One region of the Geobacillus sp. PK12 genome, then DNA from elsewhere that is predicted to be linked to it. Evidence: a T-box and tRNA genes for the amino acid it is inferred to sense, from the RefSeq annotation. Region 1 holds a T-box; the other holds one or more tRNA genes.
What was found. The T-box of region 1 lies ahead of ileS (isoleucine--tRNA ligase). A T-box ahead of a tRNA ligase gene usually reads a tRNA of that ligase, here a tRNA-Ile.

Region 1 (3,265 bases):
CGCTCCGCCGTATATCGACCCTGAGGAAGAGGATTATGGCATTGTGCTGTTTGCCGTCCGCTATCCGGCGAAATTCGTTTCCCTTGAACATCGCGACGTGTTGGGGGCGCTGATGTCGCTTGGCTTGCGGCGCGGCAAGTTTGGCGATATTCTCGTTCGGGATGGGGAAATTCAGTTTTTTGTTGCTGCTGAGGTCGCCGACTACGTCCGCTTGCATGTCGAAACGATCGGCAAAGCTCCGGTTGCGCTTGAGCCGCTTCCGTTGTCGGCAGCCATGCCGCTTGCCGAAACGTGGGAGGAAGGAACGGTCACGGTGTCTTCTCTAAGGCTCGATGCTGTGCTCGCTCAGGCGTTTCGCCTTGCGCGCGAGAAAGCGCGTGCGCTTGTTGAAAGCGGGCTCGTCAAAGTGAACTGGAAGGTGGTGGACAAGCCGGATTTCCTCTGCGGACCGGGCGATGTCCTGTCGGCGCGCGGTTTTGGCCGCTGCAAGCTGTTTTCGGTGGAAGGGCCGACGAAAAAAGAGCGCTGGCTCGTTCAGATCGGCCGACAAAAATAAGCAAATGACGGCAGGAAATCGGCAAACCGTGTCGAATGAAAGTGAAGAAAAGGAATGATGGAGACGGAGGTGGCCGTTGTGCCGTTGACGCCATTGGATATTCACAACAAGGAATTCAGCCGCGGGTTTCGCGGGTACGATGAAGACGAAGTGAACGAGTTCCTCGATCAAGTCATTAAAGACTATGAAATGCTCATCCGTGAAAAAAAGCAGCTGGAAGAGAAAGTGGCCGAACTGACGGAAAAGCTGAACTACTTTGCGAACATTGAGGAGACGCTCAACAAGTCGATTCTTGTTGCTCAAGAAGCAGCGGAAGAAGTGAAGCGGAATGCGCAAAAAGAGGCGAAGCTGATCATTAAAGAGGCGGAAAAAAACGCCGAGCGCATCATCAGCGATGCATTGGCGAAATCGCGGAAAATCGCCCTCGAGATCGAGGAGCTGAAGCGGCAGTCGAAAGTGTTCCGCGCCCGTTTCCGCATGCTTGTCGAGGCCCAGCTTGATATGATCAACAGCCGCGATTGGGACGAGTTGATGGAGTATGAGGCGCCGGATTTGGAAGAAGGGGCGAGAGAACCGCTGTCACAGCCTTGACGAACCGAAGACGTTTCGGTTATAATAATTGGCAAAAATCGCCGCATCAGCCGCCGTGGGAGGCGGTTGGCTTTTTTCAGGATGAATAGCGAAATAGCCATCGACGATGAAAGGGACAGTAGCTCTTGTACGACCGGTCGCAGCGAGCCGGGGATGGTGGAAGCCTGGCATCGGCGCAAGAGTGAACATCACCCTGGAGTTCCATGCCGAACATCAAGTAGGCCATGGCGCGTCATTCCCGTTACGAATGAAAAGTGGGCTGTGCGTCGTTTGCATGGCCAAGAAGGGTGGTACCGCGAGACCGTTCTCGTCCCTTGCCGGGGGAGAACGGTTTTTTATTTGGAATCTATCGTTCGAAGGAGGAGCAAGGATGGATTACAAAGAGACGCTGCTTATGCCGCAAACCGAGTTCCCGATGCGCGGCAACTTGCCGAAGCGGGAGCCGGAGATGCAAAAAAAATGGGAGGAAATGGACATTTACCGGAAAGTGCAGGAGCGGACGAAAGGACGGCCGCTGTTTGTCCTGCATGACGGCCCGCCGTATGCCAACGGCGACATTCATATGGGCCATGCGCTGAACAAAATTTTAAAAGATATCATCGTCCGCTACAAATCGATGAACGGCTATTGCGCGCCGTACGTGCCGGGCTGGGATACGCACGGACTGCCGATCGAAACGGCGCTCGCGAAGCAAGGCGTCGACCGCAAATCGATGAGCGTCGCCGAGTTCCGCAAGCGGTGCGAGCAATACGCGTATGAACAAATCGACAACCAGCGCCGGCAGTTCAAGCGGCTCGGTGTGCGCGGCGACTGGGACAACCCGTACATTACGCTCAAACCGGAGTACGAAGCCCAGCAAATTAAAGTATTTGGCGAAATGGCGAAAAAAGGGCTCATCTACAAAGGGTTGAAGCCGGTCTATTGGTCCCCGTCAAGCGAATCGGCGCTCGCCGAAGCGGAAATCGAATATAAAGACAAGCGTTCGCCGTCGATTTATGTCGCCTTCCCGGTGAAAGAAGGCAAAGGCGTGCTTGAGGGCGATGAGCGAATCGTCATTTGGACGACGACGCCGTGGACGATTCCGGCGAACTTGGCGATCGCGGTTCATCCGGATTTGGATTACCATGTTGTCGATGTCAGCGGAAAACGGTATGTCGTCGCTGCCGCTTTGGCGGAATCGGTGGCGAAAGAAATCGGTTGGGACGCATGGTCGGTCGTCAAAACGGTCAAAGGAAAAGAGCTTGAATACGTCGTGGCGAGACATCCGTTTTATGAGCGCGACTCGCTTGTTGTGTGCGGCGAACACGTCACGACCGACGCCGGCACGGGCTGTGTCCATACGGCGCCGGGCCACGGGGAAGACGACTTTCTCGTTGGGCAAAAATACGGACTTCCGGTCCTTTGTCCGGTTGATGAACGCGGCTACATGACCGAGGAAGCGCCGGGATTTGCCGGGATGTTTTACGAAGACGCCAACAAGGCGATTACACAGAAGCTTGAGGAAGTCGGCGCTTTGTTGAAGCTTGGGTTTATCACCCACTCGTATCCGCACGACTGGCGGACAAAGCAGCCGACGATTTTCCGGGCGACAACGCAATGGTTTGCATCGATCGATAAAATCCGCAACGAGCTGCTTCAAGCGATTAAGGAAACGAAATGGATTCCGGAGTGGGGGGAAATCCGCATCCACAACATGGTGCGCGACCGCGGCGACTGGTGCATTTCCCGCCAACGCGCCTGGGGGGTGCCGATTCCGGTCTTTTACGGCGAAAACGGTGAACCGATCATCACCGATGAGACGATTGAGCATGTGTCGAACCTGTTCCGCCAATACGGGTCGAACGTCTGGTTTGAACGCGAGGCGAAAGACTTGCTGCCGGAAGGATTCACCCATCCGTCGAGCCCGAACGGCATCTTTACGAAAGAAACGGACATTATGGATGTCTGGTTTGACTCCGGTTCGTCGCACCAAGCCGTGTTGGTCGAACGCGACGATCTCGTGCGTCCGGCTGATTTGTACTTGGAAGGCTCCGACCAATACCGCGGCTGGTTCAACTCATCGCTGTCCACCGCCGTTGCCGTCACCGGCAAAGCGCCGTATAAAGGCGTGTTGAGCCA
Region 2 (3,265 bases), on a different contig from region 1:
CAACACATCGTGGTAGTCCTTTCCCCATGAAGCGCGGCAAAAAACGCCGCGCCGTTCCGTCTTTGTCCCCCGCGGCGCATTTTTCATTTTGGACGGATAGGCAAGAGCAATGGCAATGATCGATTTTGCTTCCGGAAGAAGCAATGAAGGATTCGTCCGTTTCTCAATATCTGGTTCCTCAAAACCGGACTGATAGCCGAGCTCCTGCTGGCGGCGCAGCCGTTCCTTTAATTCAACAAACGGATCAGCGCTCGCAAATCCGATTTTATCAATGCCGATTGACCGACTATACTCAATGACTTCCCGCTTTAATGCCATAACATCCATCGTTTTCCCTCCTTTCGTCATATATGATAAAATGAAATCCGAGGTGATCAAGATGAAATTCGTGATATCAGAACAACTAAAGCAACGCCTTCCTTCTGGTAAATTCGGCGTCATCCGCTATCATCATATCGAGGTCAGCGATTCACCGCAAATGTTAAGGGGGCGGCTTGAGCTGTTTCAAGAATCTCTTTACATCGAGCTGCAGGAAAAGTCGATTGCCGACATTCCTGAGATGGTCGAATGGCGCCGTACTTTCAAACAAATCGGAACGGACCCAAGCCGCTATCGACCGTCAAGTGAAAGCCTGTACCGACGCATCCAGAAAAAAAGCTTCATTCCGCCTATCCATTCAGCGGCAGACATAAACAACTTTTTTTCACTCTATTATAAAATTCCACTCGGCATCTATGATCTAGACCGCATCAACGGGACAGTGACGCTCACGATCGGCACGGAACAAGATGAATACATCGCGTTAAACGGCCGCACAGTCAACTTTGCCAACAAACTCGTCAGCAAAGATGAACGAGGGCCGTTTGGCAGTCCGATCGTCGATTCGGAGCGGACCGCCGTGACGAGAGAAACGAAAAACGCTTTGCAAATCGTTTACTTTCTCCCATCAACGCCAGAAGAAACCGCCAAGCGCCAGCTTCAAGCCATCCAAACGATGTTTGTGCAAATTCATGGCGGCGAAGCCGACGCCCAATTGTTCGTTTGATCTTCTCCCCCCACTTTCCTGCCGTTGGAAACGGGGGACTCCCTCCCTACTTGAACGCTCTCCCACCTACGCTCACGCGTGGAAGTGGGGGTCTTCTCGGTTTAGGGTGATAAATAAAAAAACGCAATGCCTCGTTCTTTAACGAAACGAAACACTGCGTTGTCCCCAAGCATCATAACATAATTTTAAAGCTAACGAGAGACATTATAACAGACTTCCACACGCATCGCAAGAAAAAAACGCAAAAATCGACAAAAGAAATTGTACAAAAGGGCACCAGAATCTCTGGCGCCAGCAACCAGTGACCCGTACGGGATTCGAACCCGTGTTACCGCCGTGAAAGGGCGGTGTCTTAACCACTTGACCAACGGGCCATTATGGCGGAGAAGGCGGGATTTGAACCCGCGCGCCGCAAAACTGCGACCTAACGGTTTAGCAAACCGTCCCCTTCAGCCACTTGGGTACTTCTCCGTAACATGGCTCCGCAAGTAGGATTCGAACCTACGACCTACCGGTTAACAGCCGGTTGCTCTACCGCTGAGCTATTGCGGAATGATGAATAACTATATGTTATGCACATCTTCCAAATGTGCTCGTTGCCTCTTCCTCTGCCAGCTAATTCAAGGAAGCGAGATGCGTCGAGGCAACTCGTAGCGAATTCGAAGATGTGAAGCTCGTCGCTCCGCTTTTGCTGTGGAACGATGGGGCATTGTTCGCCCATTATTATAGCGAATAGCCAAAAAACATTCAATGGAAAATAATGGGCCTAAGTGGACTTGAACCACCGACCTCACGCTTATCAGGCGTGCGCTCTGACCAGCTGAGCTATAGGCCCATAAAAAGCGGGTGATGGGAATCGAACCCACGACATCAGCTTGGAAGGCTGAGGTTTTACCACTAAACTACACCCGCATAATTTTTGATGAAACACCCATCACAATCTTTCATGCCTCTTCCTCTGCAAGCTAATTCGAGGAAGCTGGATGCGTCGAGGCAACTCGAAGCTAATTCAATGATGCAAATGCTCGTGGCTGAGGTTTTACCACTAAACTACACCCGCATATCATTTAGTTGAACATCCGCCACGCTGCTTCCATGCCCCTTCCTCTACCAGCTGATTCATAGAAGCCAGATGCGTCGGGGCAACTCGAAGCAGATTCGATGATGCAGATGCTCGTGGCTGAGGTTTTACCACTAAACTACACACGCAAATATAGAATATAATGAAAAGGGCGACTAGTGGGAATCGAACCCACGCATGCCAGAGCCACAATCTGGTGCGTTAACCACTTCGCCATAGTCGCCTCGATCTGGTGCCGGCTGCAGGACTTGAACCCGCAACCTACTGATTACAAGTCAGTTGCTCTACCAATTGAGCTAAGCCGGCACATTTAAAATTAGCTAGTGATTCATGTTGTCTGCCTGGTTGTGCCTCTTCCTCTCCCAGCTAATTCGAGGAAGTCAAATGCTCGGTGTCCCTTCCTCTGCAAGCTTATTCAAAGAAGCAGGATGCGTCGGGACAACTCGCAGCAGATTCGACGATGCGAATGCTCGTCTCTACCAATTGAGCTAAGCCGGCACATTTAAAATTAGTTAGTGACTCATGTTGTCTGCCTGGTTGTGCCTCTTCCTCTTCAAGCTCATTCAAGGAAGCCTCGTGCGTCGAGGCAACTCGCAACAGATTCGACGATGCGAGTGCTCGTGGCTACCCATTGAACTAAGCCGGGGTGGTTTGAACATCTGACATGTCTGTGAACTACTCCCACTTAGCTTTGCATGAAGCAGGAATCTTCTTTCGGAACTATGATAAAAATGGTGGCTCGGGACGGAATCGAACCGCCGACACAAGGATTTTCAGTCCTTTGCTCTACCGACTGAGCTACCGAGCCGTATTATATTTTTCACACTGCCTATTGATACCGCTTTGTGCCTCTTCCTCTGCCAGCGGATTCGACGATGCTGGATGCGTCGAGGCAACTCGAAGCGAATTCGATGAAGCAGATGCTCGTCTCTACCGACTGAGCTACCGAGCCTTATCTTATTTTTCCCTTGTTCGTTGATGATTTTTGTGTCCCTTCCTCTACTAGCCCATTCGAAGAAGCCAGATGCGTCGGGACAACTCGCAGCAGATTCGACGATGCGGATGCTCGTCTCTACCGACTGAGCTACCGAGCCATATTTTTTCATCTTTCACAATTTTGAAAGAATGGCGGTCCCGAC

Region 2: it has a tRNA-Ile gene. The T-box ahead of ileS (isoleucine--tRNA ligase) is inferred to sense a tRNA for this amino acid. The anticodon was not compared.

The regions. Positions count from the first base shown of each region.
Region 1 covers NZ_SDKL01000060.1:88,865-92,129, forward strand. Annotated here, with positions in the region: gene ETR37_RS16335 (YlmH family RNA-binding protein) at 1-556, shown strand, start outside; gene ETR37_RS16340 (DivIVA domain-containing protein) at 635-1,147, shown strand; T-box leader at 1,245-1,465, shown strand; gene ileS (isoleucine--tRNA ligase) at 1,518-3,265, shown strand, end outside.
Region 2 covers NZ_SDKL01000047.1:452-3,716, reverse strand. Annotated here, with positions in the region: gene queG (tRNA epoxyqueuosine(34) reductase QueG) at 1-327, opposite strand, end outside; gene ETR37_RS14155 (B3/B4 domain-containing protein) at 380-1,045, shown strand; tRNA gene ETR37_RS14150 (tRNA-Glu) at 1,348-1,419, opposite strand; tRNA gene ETR37_RS14145 (tRNA-Ser) at 1,424-1,516, opposite strand; tRNA gene ETR37_RS14140 (tRNA-Asn) at 1,523-1,597, opposite strand; tRNA gene ETR37_RS14135 (tRNA-Ile) at 1,807-1,880, opposite strand; tRNA gene ETR37_RS14130 (tRNA-Gly) at 1,887-1,957, opposite strand; tRNA gene ETR37_RS14125 (tRNA-His) at 2,277-2,349, opposite strand; tRNA gene ETR37_RS14120 (tRNA-Thr) at 2,357-2,432, opposite strand; tRNA gene ETR37_RS14115 (tRNA-Phe) at 2,859-2,934, opposite strand; tRNA gene ETR37_RS14110 (tRNA-Asp) at 3,253-3,265, opposite strand, start outside.